Regions from separate parts of the Nocardiopsis deserti genome, predicted to be linked through region 2. Evidence: riboswitches for the same ligand, from Rfam matches in the RefSeq annotation. Region 2 holds a riboswitch; each other region holds the start of a gene.
The links. A riboswitch is a leader RNA that binds a small molecule or an ion and turns the genes downstream of it on or off. The one in region 2 is predicted to bind cobalamin.

Region 1 (10,216 bases), on a different contig from region 2:
GAACCCCTCACCGGTCAGCAGCACGGTGTCGGACAGGAAGGCGTGCAGGCGCGCGAGGTTGGCCGGGCCGCCCTCGGCCAGGTAGCGGTGGGCGTCGGCCGCCAGGCCGATCGGGACGGTGGAGTGCTCCATCAGTTCGGCGCTGGGCTGCTGCTCACCGCCCAGGACGACCAGCGGCGTGCCCCGCTCCCGGACGGCGGCCAGCCCAGGCCACAGGTCGTGCGGGGAGCCGAGCAGCCGCACCACCACCAGGTCGGCGCCCTCGACGACGCCGGTGAGCTCGGCGTCGGAGGCGCGGGAGGGGTTGGCCCACGCGTACGCGCGGCCGCTGGCCCGCGCGGAGAGCAGGTCGGTGTCGGATGTGGACAGCAGTGCGATCCGTACCGTCATGGCCGGATTCCTCCTTCGGGGTTGGCTCCCCATCGTCGGTCGGACCGCTCGGGTCCGGGTTCTGTCCCCGCCCCCGCGGCGGGGGCGTCACGGTGGCGCGGCGGCTCGGCGCCGCGGCGCAGGAAGCGGATCACCGGGTGCCCGGGGCCGGGGGCGACCTCGGCCCGCACCCCGTAGACCTCCTCGATGAGGGAGGGGGTCAGGACCTGCGGGGGCGTGCCCTCGGCGACGACGCGCCCGCCCCGCAGCACCAGCAGCCGGTCGCAGTACATCGCGGCCAGGTTGAGGTCGTGCATGGCGATGACGGTGGTGACCGGCAGGCCCGCGACCAGTTCCATGAGGTCGAGCTGGTACTGGATGTCGAGGTGGTTGGTCGGCTCGTCGAGCAGCAGCTCGCTGGGCTCCTGGGCCAGGGCGCGGGCGATCTGGGCGCGCTGGCGCTCCCCTCCGGAGAGCGTGTGCCAGGACCGGTCGGCGGCGCCGGTCAGTCCGGTGCGCTCCAGGGCCGCCGTGACGGCCCCCGCGTCGGCCCCCGACATGGGCGTCCAGGCGCGGCGGTGCGGGACGCGCCCCAGGGCCACCACGTCGCGGACGGTCAGCTCGGTCTGGGTGTGCGCGTTCTGTTCGACGGTGGCCACGCGCCGCGCCACCGCCCGGCGCGCGGTCCGGCCGAGCGGCGTCCCGTCGAGGGCGACCACGCCGGAGGAGGGTGCGAGAACACCGGCGAGCAGCCGCAGCAGCGTGGACTTGCCCGAACCGTTGGGGCCGAGCAGGCCGACGGTCTCACCCGGGCGCGGAGCGAGGGTGACACCGTCCAGGACGAGCCCTCCGCCGATCAGGCGGCTCACCCGTTCGGCGCGCAGGCCGGTCCCGCCGGGCGCACTGTGCCGCGTCCGGTCCCCTCGCGTGGGTCGTCGGCCGTCGTCGCTCGGGGGCGCCCGGCGCACGGACGGCGCACCGCCCTCCCCGCGCCCACCGCCCCCAACGGACGGCCCTGGGCCGCGGTCCCGTCCTCCTGCGGGCGCCTCCGGCGCGGCGTCTGCCCCCGGCGCCGTCGCGGACGGCGCACCGCTGCGGCCTCGGGCCCGCGCCTGGTCTGAACGGGTCACGTGTGCCTCCTGGCGCGGTAGAGCACGGCGACGAAGGCGGGCACCCCGATGAGGGAGGTCACCACCCCCACCGGGATCTCCTGCGGGTCCAGCGCGGTGCGGGCCACCGTGTCCACCCACACCAGGAAGACGGCGCCCGCCAGCGCGGTGACCGGCAACAGCCTGGCGTGCGCCGCGCCGGTGAGCGCGCGGGCCGCGTGCGGCAGGACCAGCCCCACGAAACCGATCGCCCCGGCCGCGCTGACCAGGGCGGCGGTGAGCAGCGCGGTGGCGCACAGCAGCACCATGCGGGCGCGGGCCACCCGCACTCCCAGGTTCGCCGCGGCCTCCTCCCCGAAGGCGAACGCGTCCAGGGTGGTGGTGTGCGCGAGGCACACCGCGAGCACACCGGCCAGCACCACCGAGCACAGCACCACGTCGTCCCATCCCGCGCCGCTGAGGGAGCCCAGCAGCCAGAACAGCACGCCCCGCGTGGTCTCGGCGTCGGCCGAGGTCAGCACGATGAACGAGGTCAGCGCCGAGAACAGCTGCATGGCCGCCACACCGGACAGCACCACGCGGTCCATGCTCGCGCCCAGGGTGTGCGCGAGCAGCACCACCAGCCCGAAGGAGAGCAGGGCACCGGCGAAGGCGCCCGCCGACAGCGACACCACCGCGCCGCCCCACCCCAGGACCAGCACGGCGACCGCCCCGGTGGAGGCCCCCGAGGACACCCCGAGCACGAAGGGGTCCGCCAGCGGGTTGCGCAGCAGGGACTGCATGACCGCCCCGCACAGGGCCAGCCCCGCCCCGCACACCGCGGCGAGCAGGGTGCGGGGCATGCGCAGGTTCCACACGATGCCCTCGCGCAGCGGCGTCAGGCGGCTCTCACCGAACCCCAGCCGCGCGGCGACCGACCTCCAGACCTCGACCGTGGTGATGTCGGCGGGGCCGATGGTCACCGCGACCGAGACCGACACGGCCAGGAGCACCAGTCCACCGCAGGAGAGCAGCGCCAGACGCGCACCGCTCACGGGGTGAGCCCGAGCGCGCGCAGACCGTCAGCGACCTGCTCGATCCCCTCGACCGTGCGGATCGAGGGGTTCATGGCCTGGCCGCTGAGCAGGACGTAGCGCTCCTCGCGCACGGCGGTGAGCTCACGGGTGGCGGGGTGGGACTCCAGGAACGCGATCTTGGCGTCGGCGCTCTCCGCGGTCTGGGAATCGCGGGTCAGGTCGCCGAGCACGATGACGTCGGGGTCGCGGTCGGCGACGGTCTCCCAGTTGATCTGGGGCCACTCGTCGTGGGTGTCGTCGAAGGCGTTCTCCGCCCCGACCGCGCGGGTGATGACGCCGGGGGCGCCGCAGCAGCCCGCGAGGTAGGGCGACTGGGAGTTGGCGAACCAGTACATGAGGGAGACCCCGGAGGCGTCCAGGTCCCCGGTCGCCGCCTCCACCCGCCCCTCCAGTCCGGCGATCAGCTCCTCTCCGCGCTCCCGCACCCCGAACAGCAGGGCCAGGTCGCGGATCTCGCCGTACACGGCGTCGAGGGTGAGTGCTTCGCTGCGCGAGCCGTCCCCCCCGCTGTCGTTGTCCTTGCCCGCGGCGCAGTCGGTCGGGGAGACGTAGGTGGGCACACCCAGCTCCTGGAACTGCTCGCGGGTGGCGACGCCGCCCGTGCCGAGCGTGGAGACGAAGGACGCGGTCACCAGGTCCGGTTCGGCGTCCAGGACCACCTCGAAGGAGGGGGCGTTGTCGGCCAGGCGGGGGACGCCCTCGTTGGCCTCCTCCAGGCCCTCCATGACCGGGTCGGTCCAGGTGGCGGTGCCGACGAGGCGGTCCGCCAGGCCCAGGGAGAGCAGGATCTCGGTGCTGCCCTGGTTGAGGGAGACGACGCGCTCGGGCGGGGCGTCGACGCTCACCTCGTGTCCGCAGTTGTCGACCGTGCGGGCGCCGTCGGCGGCCTCCCCCTCGCCGCTCCCCCCGTCCGGGGAGGGCGCGCAGGCGGTGAGCAGCAGGGCGGAGGCGAGCAGGAGGGGAAGGGGGCGCGGGGCGTGACGCAGCATGGGCATGCCTTGGATGTCGGGGCTCGAACGCGGAGCCTGGCACGGGACGCCTCCGCGCACTCGACGCGGAGGGGCCAGCAGGTCTTCGGACTCGGGTTCGCCCGGACGGGATGCCTTCCCAGGTCGGTGCCGCTTCGACGCTGTGGTCGCCGCGGCCTCCGCCCCAGTGGCGTGAGTACCCCGCCCGTCCCCCTCACCGCTGCGCGTCAGTTCCGGATTCGCACCGGATTCCCTGACCACGTACGTGGTACGACTGGCCCGGGCAGACTATCAAGGCCCCCTCGGCCCTTCGCGGCCGGAAGGCGCACAGAGGCCCGGACCAACGGACACGGCGGCGCGGACCACGCGGCGGAGCCGGGACCGACGCGCGCACCGGGAGTACGATCGTGACCGGCCGCACACGGCCCCGCACCACCGCGCACCGCCCGCACCCGGCAGAGAGGGGACCCCGGACATGACCACCACGACGTTCGACCCGCGCGCGCTGCTCGCCCAGAGCAGGCTCGGCGTCCTGGCCACCATCAAGGCCGACGGCCGCCCCCAGCTCTCCCCCGTCCAGCCCTTCTACGACGCCAAGACCGACCTGCTGCACGTCTCCATGACCGAGGGCAGGGCCAAGACGGCGAACCTGCGCCGCGACCCGCGCGCCACGCTCCAGGTCACCAGCCCCGACGGCTGGGCCTGGGCCACCGCCGAGGGCGTCGCCACCCTCACCGGCCCCGGCACCGACCCCCACGGCCCCGAGGTCGGGGCGCTGGTGGACTACTACCGCCTCGCCGCAGGCGAGCACCCCGACTGGGAGGAGTACCGGTCGGTCATGGTCTCCGACCGCAGGGTGCTCATGACCATGCCCGTGGACCACGTGTACGGCGAGAAGATCCGCTGACCGCACCGCCGGGAGGACCGCGCGCCGGGGGACGGCCACACCGCCAGCCCTCGGTGCCGCCCCCGGAGGGCGGTCCCGCGCACGACGACGGGGCGGGACCGCGACCTGCCGCCGCGACCCCGCCCCTCAGCCCGTCAGCCCGCGCGGCCGACCGCGGTCCACCCGCGGCCGGTCACGCCCGGCCCTAGCGCTTCATGCCGTGCTCGATCGCCTCGATGATGCGCGGCCGCATCTCGGCGGCACTGATGATCGCGTCCACCGAACCCACCTCGACCGCGCGCTGGATGCTGTGCACCCGGTCGAACTCCGCGGCGACCTCGCCGAGCTTCTCCGCCCGCACCGAGGACTGCGTCTCGGCCAGCCGCGCGTTGAGCGCGGCCCGCTCGGCGCCGCTGGCCGCCGACACCTGTTCCTGGAGCCCGGTCACCCGCGGGTCGCTCGCGGTACGCGTGTTGACCTCGCCGGCGAACACCACGGCCGCCGCCGGGGCCCCGCCCAGCACCGAGGCGAACGAGCCCTCCAGCGCGAGCACCGTCATGTTCGGGTTGAGCGCCTTGGAGAACACCACGAACGCGCCGCCGTGGTAGCGCGAGATCACGCAGAACACGATCGGGCCGTCGAAGTTGACGATCGCCCGGCCGATCTCGGCCCCGTACTCCAACTGGAGCTTGCGCAGCGACTCCGGCGAGCCGTCGAACCCGGACAGGTTCGCCAGCACCACCAGCGGCCGGTTGCCCGACGCCGCGTTGATCGCCCGAGCCACCTTCTTGGACGAGCGCGGGAACAGCGTGCCCGCGGTGTAGGTGTCGGGGCCGTCGGTGGGCGGGAAGCCGTGCCGCGGCACCGACCGCGACTCGATCCCCACCAGGCACACCGGCCAGCCGCCGATGTGCACGTCCTGCACCGCCGCCGTGTCGGCGTCGGCCATGCCCGCCCAGCGCTCCAGCACCGCGTGGTCCTGGTCCGAGAGCGCCCGCATCACCGTGCGGATGTCGAACGGCTTCTTGCGGTCCGGGTTGTGCTCGGCGGAGAAGACCTCGCCGACGGTGGTGAAGTCGCTGCCCGCCACCGTGTGCGGGAACACCGAGACGTCGCGGTCGACCGGGTCCAGGGTCCTGGCCCGACGCGGCGCCTCCTCCCCCGGCACGACGTAGGTGTGGTCGTAGTGCGCCATGAGCACGTCGCGGGCCGAGGCCAGGTTCGGCGCCCAGTACTGCGCCTGCCCGTTGGGGCCCATCACCCGGTCGTAGCCGCCGATGCCGAAGTTGTCCTCGGCCGACACCCCGCCGGAGAAGTCCAGCGACTGCTTGCCGGTGAGCACCATCGCCGAGTCCGGCGTCATCACCAGGATGCCCTTGGTGTGCATGAGCATCGTCGCCTCGGCGTTCCAGTACGGCTGGGCGCCGACGTTGATGCCCGCGACGACGATGTTGATCTCACCGCCGTCCTGGGTGAACTCCACGATCCGCTTGAGCGCGGCCGCGACCCAGTCCATGTTCTCGGTGCCCGAGGACATCGAGATCCGCGCGCCCGCCGACAGCGCGAACCACTCCAGCGGCACCCGCATCGACTCGGCCAGGTCCAGCGCGGCGATCACCCGCGAGCACTCGGGCTCCGAGAGCGCGCCCAGCGCCTTGGTCGGGTCGCCCAGCAGCACCACGCGCGTGACCCCCTCGGGGTGGCGCACGGTCGGCGTCGTGACCACACCGGCCACGATCGCCGCGGAGTTGTGCCCCCGCGGCCGGTCGACCGGGACCAGCACACCGTTGTCGTCCAGGTCGTACTCGGTGAAACCGCCGCCCGGCCCCGACAGCAGACCGGTCAGCTCGTAGGGGTAGACGGTCCCGCGACGGGCCGCGCGCAGCACCTTCTGGCGGTAGTCGTCCAGCGGCAGCACCGGCTCGGTCGAGGGCTCCTCGACGTGGACCCGCGCATCCTGGCCCTGGTCCAGGCTGATGCGCACCGCGACCTCGGTCAGCTCACCGGAGGACGTGCGCTGGCGGGCCAGGAACTGGACCTCCTCCAGCCCCGCCCCGGCCGTGGTCGGCAACAGCCGCTGGACCAGCGTCTCCAGCTCCTCGGGGGTCAGCTCGGTCGCCGGCCACACGTACATCATGATGCGGTTGGTGTCGAAGCGCCGGTTGTGCGGACGCTGCGCCTGGATGTTGCGGATCGCGTCCAGGCACCCGGTGACCGTGTCCTCCAGCGCGGGCAGCGCGATCAGGCGCCCGTCCGCCTCGCGCAGCGGCGTCAGGTCGCGGACCTGGCCCATCGCGAAGAGGCGCTCGTCGGCCGGGTTGCTCTTGGCCACCGCCCTGAACAGGTAGATCTCCTCGTCGGCCGAGGGCAGCCGGGTGAGGTCGAACTCGCGCAGGCGCTGCAGCTGCAGGCGCCGGGCGATCTGCGGGTGCAGGCCGCGGATCAGCCGGTCCTCGGCGAAGCCCGTCCCCTCGGGCCGGAAGGTGAAGTGGTGGTGCATCACCGCGCCGCTGGTACCTGCGACGGTGGCGGTGACCCGGCGCACGCCCGCGGGCAGCGGGTTCTCGGCCAGGAGCCGCCCCAGCCGCACCGCCATCGCGTCGGCGTCGGGCTGGTCCTCCCAGGTGACGTAGAGGTCGGCCGCGAGTCCGTGCTCGGCGACGTCGGCGGCGAGCTCGCCGACCGCGGCGACGGCACCGGGCAGGGCCGCGATGTCGACGGCGGTCGTGACCAGGCGCGTCAGGCCGCCCGCGCCGTTGTGCTCGGCGGTGACGAACCGGCAGCCCCCGACCTCGCGGGCGGTGACCCGCGACAGTCCGCGGTTGCCGTAGTAGCGGCGGGTCAGCACCTCCAGCAGCGGGGCGTGGTCGCGCCCGGCCCGCCCCATGCGCTGGCCGACCAGCCGCACCAGCGGCTCGGCGCTGGCCACCATGGCCTGGATCCGCTCCGCCCGGTCCGGCGCGTCGGGGTTGCGGTCCAGGTGGCGCAGCTCGTCACGCACCGCGGCGTAGACCCGGGCCCGGTTGCGGCGCAGCAGCGGCTGGGCGAACCAGCGGAAGACCACACCGCGGGCCAGGTCCGACACCGTCGGGAAACGCACCTGCGTGGCCTCCACCAGGTGCTCCAGGGCGAGCCCGGCGCGCTCGCTGAGCGCCTCCGCGGGCGGGCCGCCCGCCAGCCAGCGGCGCAGCAGCTCCGACATGATCGCCAGCGCGGCGCCCGTGTTCTGCTGGGCCAGGAAGATCCGGAAGACCGCGGCCTCCAGCTCCGGCGTGCGGTCCAGATCGGTGACCCCGTAGTGGGCCAGGACCCGGGCGAGCTTGCCCCGGAAGCCCTCGCTGACCCCGGCGCGCTCCACGTCCAGGCTCTGCAGGTAGCTGTGGAAGAACTCGCGCGGGCTGTGCACCGAGCTGTGCGGCTCGGTGTCCGGCTCTCCGCCCGGTTTGTTGCGGCTCAGCTCGCACAGGTCGGCGAACACGGTGAACAGGTCCAGCTCGCCCTCGACCGGACGCCCGCCCAGCTCGGCGCGCGCGGCCAGGTAGTCGGCCAGCACCCGCCCGCGGTCGTGCGGGTCGGCGTCGAAGCCCAGCAGCAGACCGCGCAGGCCCTGGAGGCCGCGCTCCACGCGCTCGGCCGCGGAGGCCTCCACGGGCTCCTCGGGAAGCTCGATGGCGACGGCCTCCACGTCCGACTCCGCCTCCTCCGCGCCCTCGTCGGACAGCGGCTCCAACCGCATCAGCGGCGCACCGGTCTCGACCTGGCTGCCCACCGACACCGGGCACTCGCGCACCCGGGCACGGAACGGCGCGCGCAGCACCGTCTCCATCTTCATGCTCTCCAGCACCAGGACGGGAGCGCCGGAGTCGACCTCGTCGCCGACCGCCAACGGCGTCGCCACCACCAGGGCGGGCGCCGGGGAGCGGACCACACCGCCCTCGTCGCGGCTGATCCGGTGCGTGACGCCGTCGACCTCGACCAGGTGCACCGGCCCGTGCGTGGCCGACACCAGCCGGAACCGGCGGCCGTTGACCACGATCTGGCCGCTGTGCGCGTCGAAGCGCTCGACCTCCACGTCCGCCGGGTGCACGTCGCCGCCGCCGGAGACGCCGACGCGGAACCGGCGGTGCCCGACCCGGGCCACGCTCACCCGGTAGCCCACGCCGCGCAGCTTCAGGTCCAGCGGACGGCCGCTCTCGTGCTGCACCTGCGGACGGCCGCCGTGCGCGGTGGACAGCAGCCGCTGGCGGCTGATCTCCTCCTCGTCCTGGTAGGCCTCGATCGCGGCCGCGGCCAGGGCGACAGCGGAGTGGCGGTGGCTGACCAGGCGCCCCTGGGCGCGCACGCGGTCGATCCAGCCGGTGTCGGCGCTGGCATCGATCACCTCGGGCTGGTCGAGCAGGTCGAGCACGAAGCTCTTGTTGGTCGCGCCGCCCTCGATGATCACCGTGGTCTCGGCCATCGCGCGGCGCAGCCTGCCCAGCGCCTGCTCGCGGTCGCGACCGTAGGCGATGACCTTCGCGATCATCGAGTCGAAGTCGGCCGGGATGGTGTTGCCCTCGCGTACGCCGGTGTCCACGCGCACACCGGGCCCGGTGGGCAGGGCCAGACGCGCGATGCGGCCCGGGGCGGGCGCGAAGTCGCGGTCGGGGTCCTCGGCGTTGAGCCGAGCCTCGACGGCGTGGCCGGACTCCACCGGCTGGGGGCCCTCCAGCCTTCCGCCGCTGGCCACGTGCAGCTGGAGCCGGACCAGGTCGGTGCCGGTGGTGAGCTCGGTGATCGGGTGCTCGACCTGGAGGCGGGTGTTGACCTCCAAGAACGCGAACAGCTTCTCACCGGGGTGGTACAGGAACTCGACGGTGCCCGCGCCGCGGTAGTCCACGGCCAGCGCCAGCCGCTCGGCCGACGCCTTGAGCTGCGCGGTCTGCTCCGCGTCCAGGACCGGGGAGGCCGACTCCTCGATGATCTTCTGGTTGCGCCGCTGCACCGAGCAGTCGCGCACGCCCAGCGCCCACGCCGTGCCCTGCCCGTCGGCGATGATCTGGACCTCGACGTGCCGGGCGCCGGTCACCAGGCGCTCCAGGAAGACCACGCCGGAGCCGAAGGCGCGCAGCGCCTCCTGGCTGGTGCGCTCGTAGGCCTCGGCCAGGTCTTCGCCCGAGGCGACCATGCGGATGCCGCGCCCGCCGCCGCCCGCGGTGGCCTTGAGCATCAGCGGGTAGCCGATCTCGTCACCGGCGCGCAGCGCCTCCTCCAGGGTGGCGACCTCGCCGCGGCTCCACGGCGCGACCGGGACGCCGACCTCCTCGGCGATCAGCTTGGCACCGATCTTGTCGCCGAGCTTGCGCATGGCCTCGGCGCTGGGCCCGACGAAGGTGACGCCGATCCTCTCGCACAGCTCGGCGAAGGCCGGGTCCTCGGCGACGAAGCCCCAGCCCACCCACGCGGCGTCGGCCCTGGTCCGGACCAGCGCGCGCTCCAGGACGGCGTGGTCGAGGTAGGGGCGGGCCGAGGCGGGCCCCAGCGAGTAGGCGACGTCGGCCTCGCGGACGAAGGTGGCGTCGCGGTCGGCGTCGGTGTGGAGGGCCACCGTCTCGATCCGCGCGCCGGTTTCCGCTGAGAGGTCCCGGACAGCGTGGATGAGCCGCATCGCGGCCTCTCCACGGTTGACGATGGCGACACGACTGAACACCGGTTGAGCCTCCCAAGTACCCACGCGCAGAAGGCGACGTCCGGGTCTTGGAGCGTCGCCTGCACCTACCCTTTCTACCCTGGTCGATTACCGCCGGGTACACCAATGGTCCGAACCAC
Region 2 (10,216 bases):
ACGGTGTATTCGTCCCGTCCCTCCCGAATCCCCGCGCGAGTGCCTACACTCATGACGGTCCCGTTACTCTCGCCCCCGGCCCCCGGGCGTGCGCGAGAGGCCAGGGCCGGAGGCCGCTCCCGCGGCTGTCGGCCCCGCTTGGGAAACGACGAGAAACAGCGCCCGCTCCGCTCCCGTGCCCGGGGGCCGCGCGGGCACGAGGAGCGACCACACCGTGCAGCCCGACGATCTGAGCCGAGTGGACGATTTCGCCGACTTCTGGGCTCCCGACCCTCCCGAACTCAGCTGGCCGGACCGCGCCCGGGCCCTGGCGGGGCTCCTTCCCGCCGCCGTGCGCCCGGGCCGCGCGCGTGTGGCGGCGCTGGCCGTGGCCGTGCTGGGGAGCTTCCTGTTCGCGCCCCAGGGCACGGCCGTGGCGGCGCCGGTGCCCGGTGAGCCGGAGGACATGAGCGCCCTCCAGGACCGCGCGGAGGCCCTGAGCGAGGAGTTCAACGGCGAGCTGCGCGACATGGAGGGCGTCATCCAGGAGGTCGAGCGCGCCGAGGAGCGGGCCCAGAGCACCCGCGAGGACGTGGACGCCGCGCGCGAGCAGGTGCGCGCCCTGGCGGTGGCCACCTACACCAGCAGCGGGATCGGCCTGTCGATGTCGCTGTTCGTCGAGACCGAGCCCGACGAGGTCATCGACCGCGCGGTGGTGATCGACTACCTGTCCACCAGCAACCAGGACAAGATCGACCAGCTCAGCCAGGCCCTGGAGCGCGACGAGACCGCGCAGGAGAACGCCGAGGAGCAGCTGGCCGAGGCCGAGGAGGACCTGGACGAGCTGGAGGGGCGCCGCGAGGAGGTCCAGGAGATGATCGCTGACCACCCCGTGCAGCCGATGGGCGGCCCGCTCAACATCACCCCGCGCACCGAGCAGATGCGTGAGCTGATCATCGAGGAGTTCGGCGAGGGCACCGAGTACGGCGGTGTGGGCTGCTACCGGGCGGTCGGCGGCTGGGTCGTCGGCGAGCACCCCAAGGGCCGCGCCTGCGACTTCATGGTGGACCCCAACGGCAACACCCCCATCCCCGAGCAGGTCGACCGCGGCTACGCGATCGCCGAGTGGGCCAGGGAGAACGCCGACCGCCTGGGCATCATGTACATCATCTACCGGCAGCAGATCTGGGACATCCGCCGGGGCGGCGAGGGCTGGCGCGACATGGCCGACCGCGGCAGCATCACCGAGAACCACTTCGACCACGTGCACATCTCGATGTTCTGATCCGACGGTGCCCGCGACGGACGCCCCATTACCCCGCGCGGGACGCGACCGCGCGGGGAACGGCGTCACGATTGCGTCACGTGCGGGATGAACTCCTGCACAACCGACACAAAACAGTGACGATTCACCCTGCTACCCCCGGTCTGACCTGCCCAGGTGACACCACTCGCGGCTAGGATGCACACGTCCCGGCCCGGGCCGAAGGACGTCTTCGGCCTCATCCGGCCACCGCCCCCGGTGGTCGGTCCCCCGGTCCACCGCAACCTCCGCACGGAGGCGGGGAACGCCCGCCCACTCCCCCGCCCTCGCCCGCGGGACGGCAGTGGCGACAGGTGCGCCTCCCCCCACACGGTCACCGTGTCCCTTCCGGGGTCGCACGGGAAGCCGTGAGAACCCAACGGCGCACACACGCGTCCCAGACAACACGGTCATCACACACGGGCGAGGGGAGCCATGAGCGAAAACGGACCATACAACCAGCCGCCGCAGAACCCATACGGCGGTGGGGACAGCAGTGGGGGCCAGCCGCCCTACGGCCCGCCCCACGGCGCCCCCTACGGTGACCCCGGCACCGGCGGACAGCCGCCCCACGGCGCCCCCTACGGTGACCCCGGCACCGGCGGACAGCCGCCCCACGGCGCCCCCTACGGTGACCCCGGCACCGGCGGACAGCCGCCCTACGGCGGCCCCGCGGGTTTCCCCGGCCCCCAGGAGCAGCAGATGTACGGGGGCGGCCAGCCGCCCTACGGCGGAGGCCCCGGCGGCCCCGGATACCCCCCTCCGCCGCAGCAGCCCCAGGGCGGCAGCAAGGCGGGCCTGTGGGTCGTGATCGGCGGCGGCGCCGTGATCATCGTCCTGGTCATCGCGGTCGTGGTCGTGCTCGTCACCAACGGCAGCGGACAGCAGACCGTGGCGCCCGAGCCCGAGCCCTCCCCGACCGCGGAGGCGACTACCGGCGGCGAGGAGACGACCGAGCCCACCCCCGACGCGGCCCCCGCGGGCGAGCCCCCCTACGCGGTGCCCGCCGAGCCCTGCGACGCCTTCACCGACCAGGTGCTCTCGGACTTCCTGATCCAGGACGAGGGCGACAAGTACGTCCAGGACAACAACTCCTACTGCGAGAGCCTGGAAGGGGCCGCCCCGGAGGGCAACCCGTCCGAGAGCTACGCGATGTTCGAGATCAGCTACCAGGTCCCCTACTCCGCCGCCGACTCCGTCGAGGCCGCCACCACCGACTTCCAGTCCGGGGTGCAGGAGCTCAGGGGCGAGGGTGACTACAACACCTTCTACGACTCCGCGAACGTGGAGGAGGACAAGGAGGTGGACCTCGGCGACGAGGCCCACTACGTCCTCACCAAGTACGACTTCCTGGGCGAGGACATCCCCGAGGCCACGCTGCTGATCCGCACCGCCAACCTCAACGTCCGGGTCCAGTACCAGTTGCACCCGCCCTTCACCGAGGGGGCCTCCGCCGAGGATCTGGTCATGCCCGACAACGTCGAGGAGATCATGCTCAACGCCGGCGCCGAGGCGCTGGCCCTGGTCGGCAGCTGAGACAGCTGACCGGACACGGCCTGAGGGGGCCGCGGCGTTCGCCGCGGCCCCCTCTCGCGTGTCAGCCCCCGGTGGTCAGACGCCCGGCAGGTCGGCGCGCACCCGGCGGGCCGCCTCGACCATGTTGCGCAGGGCCTGCTCGGCCTCGACGTAGCCGCGCGTCTTGAGGCCGCAGTCGGGGTTCACCCACAGGTTCTGGGCGTCGACGTGCGCGACCGCCAGGCGCAGCGCCCCCTCGATCTCCTCCACCGAGGGCACCCGCGGGGAGTGGATGTCGTACACGCCCGGGCCGATCCCGCGCCTGTAGCCCCGACCGCCCAGGTCCCGCACCAGCTCCATGCGCGAGCGGGCCGCCTCCACGCTGGTGACGTCGGTGTCCAGCGCCTCGATGCCGCCGACGATCAGCCCGAACTCCGAGTAGCACATGTGCGTGTGGACGGTCGTGGACGGCGACACCCCCGACGTGGCCAGGCGGAAGGAACCCACCGCCCAGTCCAGGTACCGCTCCCGGTGCTCCGAGCGCAGCGGCAGCAGTTCGCGCAGGGCCGCCTCGTCCACCTGGATGTGGCGGATCCCGGCGCGTTCCAGGTCGGCGACCTCGTCGCGCAGCGCGAGGCCCACCTGGCGGGCGGTCTCACCGAGCGGCTGGTCGGTGCGCACGAACGACCAGGCGAGCATGGTGACAGGCCCGGTCAGCATGCCCTTGACCGGCTTGTCGGTGCGCGACTGTGCGTAGGTGGTCCACTCGACCGTCATCGGCGCGGGGCGCGAGACGTCGCCGAACAGGATCGGCGGGCGCACGCACCGCGAACCGTAGGACTGCACCCACCCGTTCCGGGTGGTGGCGTAGCCCTCCAGCTGCTCGGCGAAGTACTGGACCATGTCGTTGCGCTCGGGCTCGCCGTGCACGAGCACGTCCAGGCCGATCTCCTCCTGGAGCGCGATCACGCGGTCGATCTCCTCGCGCAGGACGTCCTTGTAGGCCTCCTCGGCCAGTTCGCCCCCGCGGTGGGCGGCGCGGGCGCGGCGCAGCTCGGCGGTCTGGGGGAAGGATCCGATGGTGGTCGTGGTGAGCGGGGTGTCGGTGGGCCTCCCCCGCTCCTGCGGGCGCTCGTAGGCGTCCGGGCCCAGGGCGTCGAGCCGGGCGCGTACGCGCGCGTCGGTGAAGGCGGGGGGACGGACGCCGCCCTGTCCGGTGTACTCGGCCTCGGCCCCCTCGGACAGCACGCGGCCGAGCAGGGCCGTCTCCTGGGCCTTCTGCCTGGCGAAGGCCAGGGCCCCGCGCAGCCCGGGTGCCAGGGAGGTCTCGGCGTCCAGGTCCAGGGGTACGTGCAGCAGGGAGCAGGAGGTGCTCACGGTGAGCTCGTCGGCGAGGGCCAGCAGGGTGCCGAGCGTGGCCACGGCGGCCGGAACGTCGGTGCGCCAGACGTTGCGGCCCTCCACCACGCCCGCGACCAGGCGGGTGGCGCCCAGGCCGGAGACCCGCACCAGGTCGTCCACGCCCTCGCCGTCGGTGACCAGGTCCAGGCCGACCGCCTCGACCGCGGAGTCCTTGAGGACGCGCAGGGCGGCGGAGCCGATGGAGCCGAAGTAGGTGGACACCAGCAGGGAGGGGCGGTCAGTGACCGACCCCAGGCGCTGGTAGGCGCGCTCCAGGTGGCCGACGGCGGCGCGGCCCTCGTCGGTGGCCAGGATCGGCTCGTCCAACTGGACCTCGGTGGCGCCCGCGGCCCGCAGGTCGCCGAGCAGCTGGGCGTAGGCGTCCAGGAGCTGGTCGAGCAACTGGACGGGCTCCCAGCCCCCGGGTGCGCCGTCGGCGGGCTTGGCCAGCATCAGGAAGGTGAGCGGGCCGACCAGGACCGGGCGGGTGTGGAAACCCGCCTCGGCGGCCTCGCGGAACTCGGCGACGGGCTTGTCGCCCACCAGGCGGGGGCGGGTGCCGGGCGAGAGTTCGGGGACCAGGTAGTGGTAGTTCGTGTCGAACCACTTGGTCATCTCCAGCGGCGGAGCGCCCTGCTCGCCGCGGGCGAGCGCGAAGTAGCGGCGCAGCTCCTCCTCGCGGTCCGGCGCGGCGGCGGGCGGGGCGAAACGGGAGGGGACCAGGTCGAACAGGACCGCGGTGTCCAGCACGTGGTCGTAGTAGGAGAACGTGTTGGAGGGGATGTCGTCGACACCGGCCTCGCGCAGCTGGGCGTAGACGCCCAGGCGCAGCTCGGCGGCGACCGCGTCCAGTTCACGGGCGGTGGTGCGGCCCCTCCAGTACGACTCGCAGGCGCGCTTGAGCTCGCGGTCGGGGCCGATGCGCGGGTAGCCGTGCACGGTGGAGCGCACGGAGGGGCGGGGCCCGCCCGGGGCCGCGGACGGCGTGGGGGTCGTGGTCATGAGCTTCTCTCCCTCGTCGAAAGCCGGGTACCGGCCGCGAGGGGGAGGAGAGGGGCGGGCACGCCGACGGGCGCGCCTCCGGCGCGCACCGGACCTGCCACCGCCTCCGGCCCTCCCTCGGGGCGCGGGACCACCGGCGCCGCGGGTGCGCCGCCGGGTGGAGGCAGGTCTTCGGACTCGGGGGCGCGGGCGGTGCGGACACCGCTCCTCCTACTGGCCGCCGCTTCCCGGTTTCCGGTCCTCGTGACCGGCACTACCAGTGCTCATGGCGACGTTCGTTCCCCCATACCGCTGCGGGGCAGTCCCGGACTCGCACCGGGTTCCCTCTTGCGACATGGTTCCGCCCCGTCCGGGCCGGGCCCGCGAGGTGGATCATGTACCTTCCACGGCTGCAAGTATAGGGAGGGCCCCCGCCCCTGTACTCGGCGTGCGGCCCCATGCGACCGACCCGAACGGTGAGAACCCCCGTCCCACGGTCGGCGTCACACACGAAGTCAAGCGTTGCGCGGGTGAGCCTCCCCTCTGCTCCCCGCGGACGTTCGTCTGAGCGATGAACGTGGAGATTCCCTCGTGAATAAGCAGTCCCGCCTCGCCATGGCACCGGACCACCCCCTGATCACGGTCGTGGTAGCCCTGGCGGTACTGGCGGGCATGGTGTTGTTGGCCACCCGCTCCTCCGGCGAGTCCGAACCCCCGGAGCAGACGCACGGAGCGCCGGTCTCCGAGAGCGAACCGCCGCCCCCGGCCTCCGGTGATCCCGACGGGCTGACCGAGGTGGACGCGGCCGCCGTGGCGGGCGTGGAGGAGGCCGAGCTGCCCTACGACGGGGATGTCTCCGTCGCGGTGACCTACCCGGTGATCCCCAACGCCGAACCGCTGGCCGACTTCCTGGAGCGTGAACTGACCGACGAGGTACACGCCTTCGAGGCGGCCAACCCCGGCGCGGTCTCCTTCGAGGCGGGGTGGAACCTGACCGCGGCGCGCGACGGCCTGCTCGGGGTCCGCATGACCCGGGTCGAGACCGACTCCGAGGGGTCCCGGGAGGGGTACACCACCTACTGGTACGACACCGCGACCGCGGCGCACCACCCCTCCGCCGCCCTGGTCGGCGGCCAGGAACAGCTGGAGGAGCTCAACGGCCTGGTGCGCGGCGCCGTCGGGAACGGGGACGGCGGGGAGGGGTCGGCCGACCCCGACGTCATCCATCCGATCAGCTCCCTGTACGACTCGGTGGGCTTCAACCCCGACGGGGACCTGGTCGTGGAGTTCGACGCCGGGCAGGTCGCCCCGGCGGAGGAGGGCCGCACGCGCGCGGTGGTGGACGCCGGTGAGGCCGAGGGCCTGCTGTCCGAGCTGGGCCTGCGCGTGCGCGACGCCGCGACCGTGGGCGTCGAGGACTTCTCCATCGCCGCCCCGCCCCAGGCCGACAAGGACGGCCAGGAGGACGGACCCGTGCCCGGACAGGTGTCCGCGGTGGACTCCGGCGTCGACTGCTCCGACCCCGACACCAAGTGCGTGGCGCTGACCTACGACGACGGCCCCGGCGGGCGCACCCCCGAACTGCTGGACGCCCTCGCCGAGTACGACGCGCGGGCCACGTTCTTCGTCACCGGCAACCCCGTCATGGAGCACCCGCACACGGTGCGGCGCGCCTACGCCGAGGGGCACGAGATCGCCAACCACACCCTGAACCACCCCGACCTGGCCGGTCTGGGCGCGGGAGGGGTGCGCTCGGACCTGGACGTCGTGCAGGCACTGGTGTACCGCGAGACGGGCTACAGCATGGACCTCATGCGCCCGCCCTACGGCTCGACCAACGAGAGCGTGGCCTCGGTGACCGCGGACATGGGCCTGGCCCAGATCCTGTGGAGCGTGGACACCCTCGACTGGAAGGACCGCAAAACCTCGTTGGTCCACGACCGGGCGGTGGAGGGAGCCTCGGACGGGGCGATCATCCTCATGCACGACATCCACGGCACGACCATCGACGCCTCCCGCGCGATCATCCGGGATCTGGACGAGCACGGGTACACCATGGTCACGGTGTCCCAGCTGCTCGGGACCACGACCCCCGGCGAGATCTACGTCGACGGGGTCCCCGACGCCCCGGAGGAGAGCGCCGAGCCCTCCGAGGGGGCCGGGGAGCACGGTGAGGAAGACGAGCAGGCTCCCTAGGGAGCCCCGAGAGGCTTCCGAGGGGGCCTGAGGGCGCGGCGTCACGGCGCGGCGAGCGGTCCGGGGGAGGATGTCCCCGGGAGAGGGCTTCGGGGCCGCGACCGGTGGGACCCACGGTGCGCGGAGCCGTGTGAGGGCACCGGGTGACGCGGGAAGGGCGCCCCGCGGGGGTGTTCCCGGTCTCCGGCGCGTTCTCCGTCCTGTGGCGGTGACCACATGTGGTCACCGTCACAGGACGGGGGACGGCGTCCCCTATGTTGCTCCCAGCAGCAGCCGTGTTGGCCACCCGCTGAGGGATGAGGGAGTCCGGTGTTGTCGTCGACTCGAATCCACCCGAACGAGGCCGCCCCGCGCCCCGGGGCCGGGGGGAGCCGGCCGTGGGCGCGCAGGGCCCGGTGGCCCGGGGCGGCGCTGGTCGCGCTGGTCCTGCCCCTGTCCGCGTGCGACACCGAGGGGATCGCCTCGGGGGGTGGGAAGGACCCGGAGCTGATCACGGTGGTGGTGGACGAGCCGGGGGACGGGGTCACCGAGTGGCGCGGGGACGCCTCCGACTTCGAGGACCACCCGTACAAGCCCGAAGGGCTCGCGATCGACGTCGCCTACCCGGTGTTCGCGGGGGCGGACGCCTTCGCCGAGGAACTGGCCGCCCAGGTGGACCAGGAGGTGCGGGACTACCGGGGCGCCAGCCGTGACCCGGTCAGCCTGGACGTCGACTGGGAGGTGGCCGCCGCCGGGAACGGGGTGCTGGGTGTGCGCCTGGTGCGCACCGAGGAGGACTTCCACGGGCTGCGCCAGGGGTACGGGACGTACTGGTACGACGCGTCCACCGGCCACACCGCCTACTCCACGGAGCTGCTGACCGACGACGCGGCGCTCCGGGAGCTCAACGGGATCGTCCGCGCCTCGTTCGCCGACGAGGAGGCCGTGGACGCGCGGGGCCTTCACCCGGTGATGCGCACCTACGACTCGATGGGGTTCAACGCCGACGGGGACCTGGTGGTGGAGTTCGACGACGGGCATCTGTCCCCGGTCGTGGAGGGCCACCCCCCGTCCTCGGAACCGGGGAGGATGGTCGCGGTGGTGCCCGCCGAGAAGGCCGCGCCCCTGCTGTCCGACCTGGGCGAGCGGGCGCGGGAGGCTTCCATGGCGGAGGAGCCCGTGCTGACCGTGGAGGCGCCCGCCGGCGAGCCCCCGGCCGAGCCGCGGGTGCCGGGGGTGGTCTCGGCGGGAGACCCGGACCTGGACTGCGCCGAGGCCAAGTGCATCGCGCTGACCTTCGACGACGGACCGGTCGCGACGACTCCGGAACTGCTGGACCTGCTGGCGGAGGAGGAGGTGGCGGCCACCTTCTTCCTCAACGGCAACCCTGCGCTGACCCGGCCCAGCGTGATCCGGCGCGCCTACGCCGAGGGGCACGAGATCGGCAGCCACAACCATCTGCACGAGCACATGCCCAAGGCCTTCAAGGGGGAGGAACTGGCCCACCAGGTGGCCGCGGTGAGCGCGATGGTGCGCCGCCAGACGGGACACACCGTGGAACTGTTCCGGCCGCCGTTCGGCGACAGCTCGCCGGAGGTCCTGGAGGAGATCGGCCGTCAGGGCATGGCCGAGATCCTGTGGAGCCAGGACAGCGAGGACTGGACCGACATGAGCCGCGACGAGGTCGTGGAGAGCGTGGTGGACGGGGCCCGGCCCGGAGGCGTGGTGCTGCTGCACGACCCCCTTGAGCCGACCCTGGCCGCGGTCCCCGAGATCATCGAGCGGCTACGGGCGGACGGGTACGAGTTCGCGACCGTCAGCCAGGTCTACGACGGCCCGGAGACCGGGAAGAGCTATCCGCCCGAGGGGCTGTCCGCGCCCGCCGGTTCCTGAGGCCCGCGGGCGGGTGAGGCACGCGCGTCGGCGGCCGGTGGGGAGCGTCCCACCGGCCGCCGCGTCCGTGGAGCGGCGTCGTGCCCCGCCCGTCGCGGCGGGCCCGGCTGTGGTGGCGGGCTCAGCCCTGGGCGGTGGCCGCGGCGGGGTCCGCCCCCTGCCCGGCGCCGGCCGCCGGGGCGATCGGCGCGGGGACGTCGGCCCCGACGACCTCGTTGATGGAGCGGTGGCCGGAGGCCCGTACCAGCCGGGCGAGGCCGCGGTTGATGCGGCGAGGCCAGAGGGGACCGCCGTAGATGAGACCGGTGTAACCCTGCACGAGGCTGGCCCCCGCGCGGATGCGGAACCAGGCGTCCAGGGGCGTCTCGATGCCGCCGACGGCGATCAGGGTCACCCGGTCGCCCACGCGGGCGCGCAGGCGGCGCAGCACCTCCAGGGAGCGCCGCTTGAGGGGGGCGCCGGACAGGCCACCCCCACCGGCGGCCTCCACCTGCGCCGCGGGGGTGGTCAGGCCCTCGCGGGAGATGGTGGTGTTGGTGGCGATGATGCCGTCGAGCCCCTCGGCCAGGGCGAGGTCGGCGACGGCGTCGACGTCCTCGTCGGCGAGGTCGGGGGCGATCTTCACCAGGAGGGGCAGGTCCGGGCGACCGGCCTCGGCCAGGGCCTCGCGCACGGCCGCCAGGAGCGGGCGCAGCTGCTCCACGCCCTGGAGGTTGCGCAGCCCGGGGGTGTTGGGCGAGCTGACGTTGACCACCAGGTAGTCGGCGTAGCGGGCCAGGCGCCGGGCGCTGAGGGCGTAGTCGGCGGGGGCCTCCTCCTCGGGGGTCACCTTGGTCTTGCCGATGTTGACGCCGAGCACGGGACGGCGCCCGCCGCGCCGGTGGTGGAGGCGTTCGGCGACCAGGGCCGACCCCTCGTTGTTGAAGCCCATCCGGTTGACGATCGCGCGGTCGGCCACCAGCCGGGACA
Region 3 (10,216 bases), on a different contig from region 2:
GGCGAGGTAGAGCAGGCCCGCGCACTCGGCGACGGTCGGCACCCCGTCCCGCACCGCCTCGCGCAGCTGGGTCAGCAGTCCGCGGTTGGCGGCGAGCTGGCCGGCGTAGACCTCGGGGAAGCCGCCGCCGAGGTAGACGCCCCGGGTGCCCGGGGGCAGCGCGGGGTCGCCCAGCGGATCGAAGGCGACGACCTCGCACCCGGCGGCGGTGAGCAGTTCCTCGGTCTCGGCGTAGCGGAAGGTGAAGGCCCTGCCGCCCGCCGCCGCGACCACCGGCCGCCGCGACGCGGGGAGTCCCTCGGTCCGCGCCGGATCCCACGGGCGGGCGTCCAGGGCGGGTGCGGAGCGGGCCGCCGCGAGCAGCGCGTCCAGGTCCACCTGGCGCGCGATGTGCTCCCCGAGCCGTTCGACCACGCGCGCCGACTCCGCCCGCTCCGACGCCGGGACCAGCCCCAGGTGCCGGGACGGGCTGGCGAGCCGCTCGTCGCGGTGGACCACGCCCAGGACGGGCAGGTGCGTGGCCCGGGTGATCTCGGCGACGTTGCGCGCCGAACCCGCCTGGTTGAGGATCACCCCGACCACCTCGACGGCCGGGTCGTAGGCGGCCATCCCCGCCACCAGCGCGCCCACCGAACGCGACATCCGCGACACGTCCACCACCAGCACCACCGGTGTCCGCGTCAGGGCCGCGACGTGCGCGGACGAGGCGAACCCGTCGGTGCCCAGCCGCCCGTCGTGCAGGCCCATCACCCCCTCGATGACGGCGACGTCCGCGCCGCGCGCCCCGTGCAGCAGCAGCGGCGCCACCCGGTCCTCGCCGACCAGGTGGGGGTCGAGGTTGCGGCCGGGGCGCCCGGTGGCCAGGGCGTGGTAGCCGGGGTCGATGTAGTCGGGGCCCACCTTGTGGCCGCTCACCGCGTGCCCGGCGTCGCGCAGCGCCGCCATCAGCCCGGTCGCGACCGTGGTCTTGCCCTGCCCGGTCATGGGCGCGGCGATCATCAGCCGGGGCAGTGTCGTTGGTCGGGGCGATGCCGTCGGTCGGGCTGGCGGCGTCGGCCCGGCGGGCTCCGGGGACCCCCTTCTCCAGCCTCCCCCGCGCTTCCCGGCGGGCGTGGGGACCCCCGTTTCCCCGGCTCTCGCGCACTCCTCGGCGGCCCCCGCCGTCCGGCTTCGCGAACCCTCCGAGGCGCCCGGGGACGTCACCACTCGATGCCCCGCTGGCCCTTGCGTCCGGCGTCCATGGGGTGCTTGACCTTCGTCATCTCGGTGACCAGGTCGGCGGCCTCCAGCAGCCGCGGGTCGGCGCGGCGGCCGGTGATCACCACGTGCTGGCGGCCGGGGCGGTCCCGCAGGGCGGCCAGGACGTCCTCGACGTCGACCCAGCCCCAGTTCAGCGGGTAGGTGAACTCGTCGAGGATGAGCAGGTCGTGCGTCTGGTCGGCCAGCCGCCGCCGAATCTCCGACCAACCCTCGGCGGCGTCCGCCGCGTGGTCCTCGGCGTCGCCCTTGCGACGGCTCCACGACCAGCCCGAACCCATCTTGTGCCACTCGACCGGGCCGCCCTCACCGGTCTGCTCGTGCAGTTCGCCCAGGCGTTCCAGCACGGTCTGCTCGCCGATGCGCCACTTGGCCGACTTGACGAACTGGAACACCCCGATCCGCCAGCCCTGGTTCCAGCCGCGCAGCGCGAGGCCGAACGCGGCGGTCGACTTGCCCTTGCCGTCACCTGTGTGCACGGCGAACAGGGGCTGGTTGCGGCGCTGGCGCGTGGTGAGCCCGTCGTCGGGGACGACGAGCGGCTGTCCCTTGGGCATCAGGCGGCCCTCTCTCGTACGGCGGTGCCCAGCGCGTCCGCGCTGACCTCGTTGACGGGCAGGTGGTCGGCGCCCAGGCGGGCGGCCAGGGAGGCGGCCAGGCCCAGGCGCAGCGGCCCGGACTCGCCGTCCACCACGACGGTGGTGACGCCCAGTCCGGCGACGTGGTCGGCGGCGGCCATCGCGCGGCCGACGGCGCCCTTGCCGCCGGTGGCCCGGCCGTCGGTGACCACGACCAGGAGCGGGCGCAGCCTCGGGTCCCGCAGCCGCTCGCGCCGCAGGACGCGGGACGCCTCCTCCAGGCCCTCGGCGAGCGGGGTGCGCCCTCCGGCGGGCAGGTCGTCGAGGCGGGCCGCGGCCACGTCCACCGAACGGGTCGGCGGCAGCGTGAGTTCGGCCCCGCGTCCCCGGAAGGTGACCAGGCCGACCTTGTCGCGGCGCCGGTAGGCGTCCAGGAGCAGGGACAGGATCGCGGTCTTGACCTCGGTCATGCGCCTGCGCGCCGCCATGGAGCCGGACGCGTCCACACAGAACAGGACCAGGTTGGTCTCCTGGCCCTCGCGGACCGCCACGCGCAGGTCGCGGGGGTGCAACCGCAGTCGGCCGCCGCCCTGGGGCCGCAGCGCCGCGGCCCGCACGGTCTCGACCAGGTGGACCGCGCTGCCCGTACCCCGGCCGGGCGCGGCGGCGCCGATCCGTCGGCCCCGCGTGCCGAGGGCCCGGCTGCGCCTGCCGTCGGCGCCCTCGCCGGAGCCCCGCACGGTGAGCAGCCGGGTCCGGTAGGGGGCGGCGGCACTGGCCGTGGCAGGGGAGGCGCCGGAGGGGCGGGGCTCGGGGGAGTCGCCCTCGGAACCGTCGGGCGCGTGCTCGGCGGAGGCGGGGGAGCGCTCCTGGTCGGGCTGCTCTCCGGAGGGCGCGGCGTCCCCGGCGCCGTCCGGGGGGCTGGCGCCGTCGGAGGGGTCGTCGTCGCTGGCGGGGCCCTGCGGGTCCTGTGGTTCCGGCGGGGTGTCGGAGCCGTCGGGGTCGTCGCTCCCCTCCGGGCCCGGCGGCTGCGGGGGGTCGGGCGGCGGTTCCTCGTCGCCCAGGATCCGGTCCAGGAGTTCCTCGTCGAGCCCCGGCGCGTCGAAGGGGTTGCGTCGGCGCCGGTGCGGCAGGGCGAGCGTGGCGGCGCGGCGGATGTCGGCCCGGGTGACCGAGGTGCGGCCCGCCCAGGCCGCGTGCGCCATCGCCGTACGCGCGGTGACGATGTCGGCGCGCAGGCCGTCCACGTCGTAGGCCGCGCACACCTCGGCGATCTTCAGCAGCGCCGCCTCCGACAGCCGCACCCGCCCGAGCGCCTCCCGGGCCGCCGCGATGCGCTCGGCCAGGGCCTTCTCGGCCTCGTGGTAGCGCCCGGCGAAGGCGGCGGGGTCGGCGTCGTGGGACATGCGCCTGCGCACCACCTCGGCGCGGGCCGCGGGGTCGGACGGCGCGGCGACCTCGACGGTGAGCCCGAAGCGGTCCAGGAGCTGCGGGCGCAGCTCGCCCTCCTCGGGGTTCATGGTGCCGATGAGCAGGAACCGGGCCGCGTGCTCCACGGAGAACCCGTCGCGCTCCACGGTCACCTGACCGGTCGCGGCGGCGTCCAGGAGCAGGTCGACCAGGTGGTCGTGGAGCAGGTTGACCTCGTCGACGTAGAGGATGCCGCGGTGGGCCCGGGCCAGCAGACCGGGTTCGTAGGCGACCCTGCCGTGGGTGAGCGCCTGCTCCAGGTGCAGGGAGCCCAGGACGCGGTCCTCGGTGGCGCCGACGGGCAGTTCGACCAGGCGCACCGGGCGGCTCTCCACGGCCGCTCCGGACCCGAAGGGCCCGTCGGGGGAGTGCTGTGCCGGGTCGGCGGGGTCCACGGAGAACCGGTCGCCCTGGTAGACGTCGACGGGCGGCAGGAGGGAGGCCAGGGCCCGGACGGCGGTGGACTTGGCGGTGCCCTTCTCGCCGCGCACCAGGACGCCGCCGATCTCCGGGGAGACGCTGGTGAGGACGAGGGACAGGCCCAGGTCGTCGAGTTCCTCGGCGTCGCAGCCGACGATCGCGGAAAAGGGGTAGTGCGGTGACCGCAATGGCATGTAGAGGCTCCCGCTCATGTCGCCATCGGTAAGGGACGGGCGCGAGGCCGGTCTTCGGACTTGCCGGGTCCTTCCTGGACGGAAGGCTCGGTTCACCGCAGCGGGCCTGTGCCGGAGTCTCACCGGGCTTCCCAGATTCTCCCCGTCGGCCGTCCCCACCGTTTCCGATGGCTGGGCCGTTGGGGCACCTCATGCCTGCCGCCACGATAGCGTCCGGGGAATGAAGGATGACGCGCCCCCTCCCCCCGAACCCGGGATCACCGTCGTCGGCATCGGTGCCGACGGCTGGTCCGGCCTGCCCGAGCGTCTGCGCGCGCTCGTCCTGGCCGCCGACACGGTGCTGGGCGGCCGCAGGCACCTGGCGATGCTCCCCGACCGGCCCGGACAGCGCCGCCAGGCCTGGCCCTCACCCCTGCGCGAGAACCTGCCGCCACTGCTGGCCTCCCTCGACGGCGCCGCACCTGACGGCGCCTCCACCGTGGCGCTGGCCTCCGGAGACCCCCTGGTGTCCGGCGTCGCCACCACCCTGATCGACCTGCTGGGCGCGGACGCCGTACGGGTGGAGCCCGCCGTCTCCTCGGTAGCCCTGGCCCGCGCCCGCATGGGCTGGCCCGCGGAACGCTGCGCGGTGGTGGGCCTGGTCGGCCGCGACCCCCGCCTGCTGCTGCGCCAGCTCGCACCCGGCCACCGCGTCCTGGTGCTCTCCTCGGACGGCGGCACTCCCGCGGCGGTCGCCGCCCTGCTGGTCGGCGCGGGCTACGGCACCAGCCGGATGACCGTGCTCGGCGACCTGGGAGCGGACTCCGAGTCGCGCCTGGAGAGCACCGCCGACCACTGGCTCGCGGACCCTCCCGGCGCGGTGCCCGCGCTGCACGTGCTGGCCCTGGAACTCCTCGGCCCGCCCGGGTACGGCCTGGTCGCGGGCCTGCCCGACGACGCCTTCGAACACGACGGGCAGCTCACCAAGCGGGACCTGCGCGCCTCGGCGCTGGCCCGGCTGGCGCCCTCGCCGGGCCAGCACCTGTGGGACGTGGGCGCGGGCGCGGGATCGGTCGGCATCGAGTGGATGCGCGCCCACCCCTCCTGCACCGCCACGGCGGTGGAGGCCCACGCCGAACGGGCCGCGCGGATCGGCCGCAACGCGGGCCGCCTCGGCGTTCCCGGACTGGACGTGGTCACCGGCCGCGCGCCGGACGCGCTGGCCGGGCTGCCCGCGCCCGACGCGGTGTTCGTGGGCGGCGGCGCGACCCGGCCGGGCGTCCTCGACGCCTGCCTGGGGGCGCTGCGGCCGGGAGGGCGAATCGTGGTGCACGGGGTGACGCTGGAGACCGAGCACCTGCTCGCCGACGCCCACCGCCGCCACGGGGGCGAGCTGACCCGTGTCGCGGTCGAGACCACCGCGCCCATCGGGGCGTTCACCGGCTGGACGCCCGCCCGCACGGTCACCCAGTGGTTCCTGGTCATGTCCGCCCGGCAACGACCCGAGTGATCCTGGGCCTCGGACGGAGCCAGCCGCTTCCGGCTGGGACGGCTGGGGCGCATCGTAGGGACAGTGCGGTTTGCCTTTTCGGCGCCCTGGAGGACCCCGGCTCCGCAGATCTTCGCTTCGGGCATACCTTCCGTCCTTCCTCGGCGTTACTCTGGCCAGAAGCCGTGTCCGCGTCGTCGCTCACCACCACGGACATCACCCAGGGGGCTTCATGACCGTCGTAGAACACCACCCGCCACCCGAAACGCCAGCGCTTCCGATGAGTCCGGAGCTGTTCGAGCACCTCGCCGGACAGGCGTTCGAGGCCGACCGTGTTCGTATGGAGATGTTCAACGGGAAGGTCTGGGTCCACAAGGTGACCGACGGAGCGCACGCGGGGATCCTCACGTGGCTGATGCGTGAGTTCATCGCCCACCGCCCCGACCTGGACCTCATCACCAGCGGACTGGGCATCAAGGTCGACACCTACCGCAACGGGCGCGCCCGCCCCGACGGCATCCTCGCCCCGATCGGTCACTTCGACCAGGCGGGAGAATGGGCCGACCCGGAGGGTGTCCTGGCCGTGGTCGAGGTCACCTCCTGGGACGCCGACACCCATGCCCGTGACCGTGTTGAGAAGCCCGCCGCCTATGCGGCGACCGGTATCGGCGTCTACCTGCTGGTGGACCGGGACGCCGATGCCGTCGTGGTCCACAGCCGACCCGTCCGCGGCCAGTACCTGGACCGAAGTACCCATCCTTACGGTGAGGCCGTCCAGATCCCCGGAGCCGACGTCACGTTGGACACCGAAGCACTCAAGCGGTTCGTCCGCTGACACTGACGGCCCGGACGAGGGCGGCCCGGTCCGACCGCCCCTCACCGCCGCCACGGGGGCGAGCTGATCCGTGTCGCGGTCGAGACCACCGCGCCCATCGGGGCGTTCACCGGCTGGACGCCCGCCCGCACGGTCACCCAGTGGTTCCTGGCGGCGGGGTACTGACGCGGGGGCGGGCCGGGTCGTAGAGGTAGGACTCACCGCCCGCCCGGGGATCCAGCGCCCGCCCCACCAGGATCACCGCCGCCTGCCGGAACCCGGCCTCCTCCACCGCGTCGGCGACGGTGGAGACCGTGCCGCGCAGCACCGCCTCGCCCGGCTGGCTGGCCCGGTGCACCACGACCACCGGGCAGTCGCCGCCGTACTCGGGTTCGATCTCGGCCATCAGCTCGCGCACCCGCCGGATCGCCAGGTGCAGCACCAGCGTGGCCCGGGTCGCCGCGAACGCGGACAGCGACTCGGTGCCGGGCATGGCGCTCGAACGGGCCCGTGTCCGGGTCAGCACCACCGACTGGGCCACCAGCGGCACGGTCAGCTCCCGTCCCGCCAGCGCCGAGGCGGCCGCGTACGCGGGCACCCCGGGCGTGACGTCCCACGGAACGCCGTGCGCGTCGAGCCTGCGGGTCTGCTCGGCCAGTGCCGAGTACAGCGACGGATCGCCGGAGGTCAGCCGTACGACGTCGCGGCCCGCGGCGTGCGCGGCGACCAGGTGATCGGTGATGCGGTCCAGGTCCAGGCCCTGGGTGTCCACCAGTTCGGCGCCGGGTGCGCAGTGGGTCAGGACCTGCGGGTCCAGGTAGGTGCCGGGGTAGAGCACCACGTCGGCCCCGGCGAGCATCCGCGTGGCGCGGACGGTCAGCAGGTCGGCGGCGCCGGGCCCCGCGCCCACGAAGTGCACGGTCACGGCTTCACCCACCGCGGGGTCCACACGCGGCCCGCCCCGGTGACCCGGGTCCCCGAGGCGCCGACGATGAGCAGGCAGCGCATGTCGACGGCGGCCGGGTCGAGTTCGCCCAGGGTGGTCACCGTCAGGGACTCGCCGTCGCGGCCCACGTCGCGGCCGACGACGACCACGGTGTCGGGTTTGCGGTGCTCCAGCAGGATCCGGCGCGCGGTCACGATCTGCCCGGTCCGGGACCGGGAGGCGGGGTTGTAGACGGCCAGCGCCAGGTCGGCCTCGGCGACGGCGCGCAGCCGCCGCTCGACCACCTCCCACGGTTTGAGGCGGTCCGACAGGCTCATCACCGCGAAGTCGCCGCCCACGGGGGCGCCCGCACGGGCCGCGACCGCCTGGACGGCGCTGACCCCCGGCAGCACCCGGACGGGCACGTCCCGGTAGGCGGGGTCCTCGGCCGCCTCGAACACGGCGGTGGCCATGCCGAAGACCCCGGCGTCCCCACCCGAGACCACGGCGACGCGTTCGCCGCGCCCGGCCAGGTCGAGGGCGAACCGGGCGCGCTGGAGTTCGACGGTGTTGCCGGAGGCGTGCCGGGTGAGCCCGGGGCGCTGCGGGACCCGGTCGACGTAGGGGCCGTAGCCCACCACGTGGTCCACCTCGGCCAGCGCGGCGGAGGCCTCGGGGGTGAGCCAGTGTTCGGGGCCGGGGCCCAGGCCCACGACCAGCAGTTCGGCCGCCGCTCCGACGGGACCGGACGCCGCCTGCGCCGTTCGCGTCGCATGGGCCGCCTGCGTCCGCGCGGCCGCGCCGACCTGGCGCGAACGCCGGCCGTTGCGGCTGTCCCCGGTGACCAGCACCAGGGAGAAGTAGGGCACCGTCGCCGGATCGACCTCGGCGACCGGCAGCCGCCGCTCCCCGCCCATCGAGGCCCGCTCCACGTACACCGCGTGCTCCAGCCGCCCGGCCGCGGCCAGGGCGCGGCGCACGGCCGGGAAGGTCCGGCCCAGCTTCATGACCACGGCCGCGTCGGTGTCGGCCAGGCGGCGGGCCAGCTCCGGTTCGGGCAGGGTGCCGGGCAGCACGGTGAGCACGTCGGTCTGCCGGGCCAGCGGGGCGGCCGCGGCGGCGGTGGCGGCGGCGAACGCCGGGATCCCCGGCACGATCTCGGTGGGGTAGCGCTCGGACAGCCGGTCGTGCATGTACATGTACGACCCGTAGAACAGCGGGTCCCCCTCGGAGAGCAGGACGACGTCGCGTCCGGCGTCCAGGTGGGCGGCCAGCCGCGCGGCGGACTCCTCGTAGAAGTCGGCGAGCGCGCCCGCGTAGCCGCCCGGGTGGTCGGTCGCGCCGGTGGTCACCGGGTAGGTCAGCTGTTCCTCGACCACGGAGTCCGGGATCAGGGCGTCGGCGATGCGGCGGGCGTTGGACTCCTTGCCCACCCCCGCGTGGTAGGCGACGACGTCGGCCGCGGCGATGAGCCTGGCCGCCTTGAGGGTGATCAGCTCGGGGTCGCCGGGGCCGACGCCGACGCCGTGGAAACGGCCGGTCACTCTTCCTCCTTGGCGAGTGCGTTGAGGGCCGATGAGGTCATCGCCGATCCCCCGCGGCGACCGCGCGCGGTCACGTAGGGGACGTCGACGCCGTGTCGGTCGCGGAGTTCGGTCAGCGCCTGCTTGGACTCGGCGGCGCCGACGAAGCCGACCGGGCAGCCGACGATCGCGGCGGGTCGCGGGGCGCCGTCGACCAGCATCTCCAGCAGGTGGAACAGGGCGGTGGGCGCGTTGCCGACGGCGACCACGGCGCCGTCGAGCAGCGGCTCCCACAGCGACACCGCGGCGGCCGTGCGGGTGGTGCCCCACTCCCGGGCCAGACCGGGAACCCGCTCGTCGCCCAGGAGGCAGAGGACCTCGTTGTCGTTGGGCAGGCGGCTCGCGGTCACGCCGGAGGCCACCATGCGCGCGTCGCACAGGATCGGCGCACCGGCCCGGAGGGCGGCGCGCGCCGCGGGGACCAGGTCGGGGTGGACGACGAGGTCGTCGGCGAGGTCGACCTGGCCGGTGCCGTGGATCATCCGCACGGCGAGCCGTTCGGCGTTGGCGGGCAGGTGGTCGAGCCGGGCCTCGCGCCGGATGGTGGCGAAGGAGTCGGCGTAGATCGCGGGCCCGTCGTCGACGTACTCGTAGTGCCGGTTCGGGCGTCTCGGGGAGGTCACCGCGCCTCCCCGTGGACGTGACCGTGTTCTCCGGGGACGAGCCTGTGTCCTCCGGGAACAAGGATGGCGCGCCACGGCGTGACGACGAGTTCGCCGGATCCGGCGTCGAGCGCTTCGGCGGTGAGCGCGTCGGCGGCGGCCCGGTCCAGGCCGTCGGCGGGCACGGGGACGTGCCGTCCGATGCCGGGAAGGAGGCCGTGCGGCAGCGGTGGCGCGGGGTCGGGCAGCCGCGGGTCCGGCGGTGCCGGGGCGGCCAGGGGCGAGGCGAGTTCGGCGACGTGCCAGGGTGCGGCGGGGCCGTCGCCGCGCCGCTCCAGGAACCGGTCGGCGAGGCCCGCGAGCGTGGCCGCGGCCTCGTCCAGCGGCGTCAGCGGGCCCCAGCGCTCGCCGACCCTGAGCTGGGCGGTGTGCGCGTCGAGGGCGACGATCCCCAGGTCGCAGGAGCGCTCCAGCAGGTCGCCGCTTCCGTCGTCCAGGGCGAAGAGGAAGCGGCCGGGAAGGGCGGCGCGGTGGGGCTCGGAGCACAGCAGCGCGTCCAGCGCGGCGGCCACGGGGCGCAGGTCGGCCTTCCCGCCCGCCAGTCCCGTGCACGGGGAGACCATGACGTTGCGGACCAGTTCGTGGGCGGGCGAGGGCAGTAGGCCGGTTCCCTCCAGGGCCCGGAGCACCTCGGGGGTCAGCCGCCCGTCGCTTCCGGGCAGGGCGCGCAGCTGCACGTTGGCCCGCCCGGTGACGTGGATCCGGCCGTCGCCGTACTCCTGGGCCACGGCGGCCAGGGCGCGTAGCGGGCGGGCGGGGAGCCTGCCGCCGACGAGCCGGAGCCGGACCAGGAGCCCGTCGTCGGCGGGCCAGGGCCGCAGGGCGCCCGGGCAGCGGTCGCGCCG

Region 1: another riboswitch for cobalamin. It lies ahead of FYW99_RS24710 (ABC transporter substrate-binding protein); the one in region 2 lies ahead of metE (5-methyltetrahydropteroyltriglutamate--homocysteine S-methyltransferase).
Region 3: another riboswitch for cobalamin. It lies ahead of FYW99_RS24770 (VWA domain-containing protein); the one in region 2 lies ahead of metE (5-methyltetrahydropteroyltriglutamate--homocysteine S-methyltransferase).

What each region holds. Positions count from the first base shown of each region.
Region 1 covers NZ_VWVS01000019.1:18,677-28,892, reverse strand. Annotated here, with positions in the region: gene FYW99_RS24725 (cobaltochelatase subunit CobN) at 1-390, opposite strand, end outside; gene FYW99_RS24720 (ABC transporter ATP-binding protein) at 387-1,253, opposite strand; gene FYW99_RS24715 (FecCD family ABC transporter permease) at 1,496-2,512, opposite strand; gene FYW99_RS24710 (ABC transporter substrate-binding protein) at 2,509-3,543, opposite strand; cobalamin riboswitch at 3,603-3,816, opposite strand; gene FYW99_RS24705 (PPOX class F420-dependent oxidoreductase) at 3,998-4,429, shown strand; gene FYW99_RS24700 (ATP-binding protein) at 4,614-10,097, opposite strand.
Region 2 covers NZ_VWVS01000015.1:5,055-15,270, reverse strand. Annotated here, with positions in the region: gene FYW99_RS20085 (coiled-coil domain-containing protein) at 215-1,264, shown strand; gene FYW99_RS20080 (DUF3558 domain-containing protein) at 1,718-2,818, shown strand; gene metE (5-methyltetrahydropteroyltriglutamate--homocysteine S-methyltransferase) at 2,894-5,200, opposite strand; cobalamin riboswitch at 5,366-5,526, opposite strand; gene FYW99_RS20070 (polysaccharide deacetylase family protein) at 5,795-7,375, shown strand; gene FYW99_RS20065 (polysaccharide deacetylase family protein) at 7,688-9,247, shown strand; gene FYW99_RS20060 (quinone-dependent dihydroorotate dehydrogenase) at 9,369-10,216, opposite strand, start outside.
Region 3 covers NZ_VWVS01000019.1:39,353-49,568, forward strand. Annotated here, with positions in the region: gene FYW99_RS24760 (cobyrinate a,c-diamide synthase) at 1-999, opposite strand, end outside; gene cobO (cob(I)yrinic acid a,c-diamide adenosyltransferase) at 1,200-1,814, opposite strand; gene FYW99_RS24770 (VWA domain-containing protein) at 1,814-3,913, opposite strand; cobalamin riboswitch at 3,948-4,089, opposite strand; gene cbiE (precorrin-6y C5,15-methyltransferase (decarboxylating) subunit CbiE) at 4,140-5,408, shown strand; gene FYW99_RS24780 (Uma2 family endonuclease) at 5,620-6,222, shown strand; gene FYW99_RS24785 (cobalt-precorrin-4/precorrin-4 C(11)-methyltransferase) at 6,356-7,138, opposite strand; gene FYW99_RS24790 (precorrin-2 C(20)-methyltransferase) at 7,123-8,670, opposite strand; gene FYW99_RS24795 (precorrin-8X methylmutase) at 8,667-9,332, opposite strand; gene FYW99_RS24800 (nitrite reductase) at 9,329-10,216, opposite strand, start outside.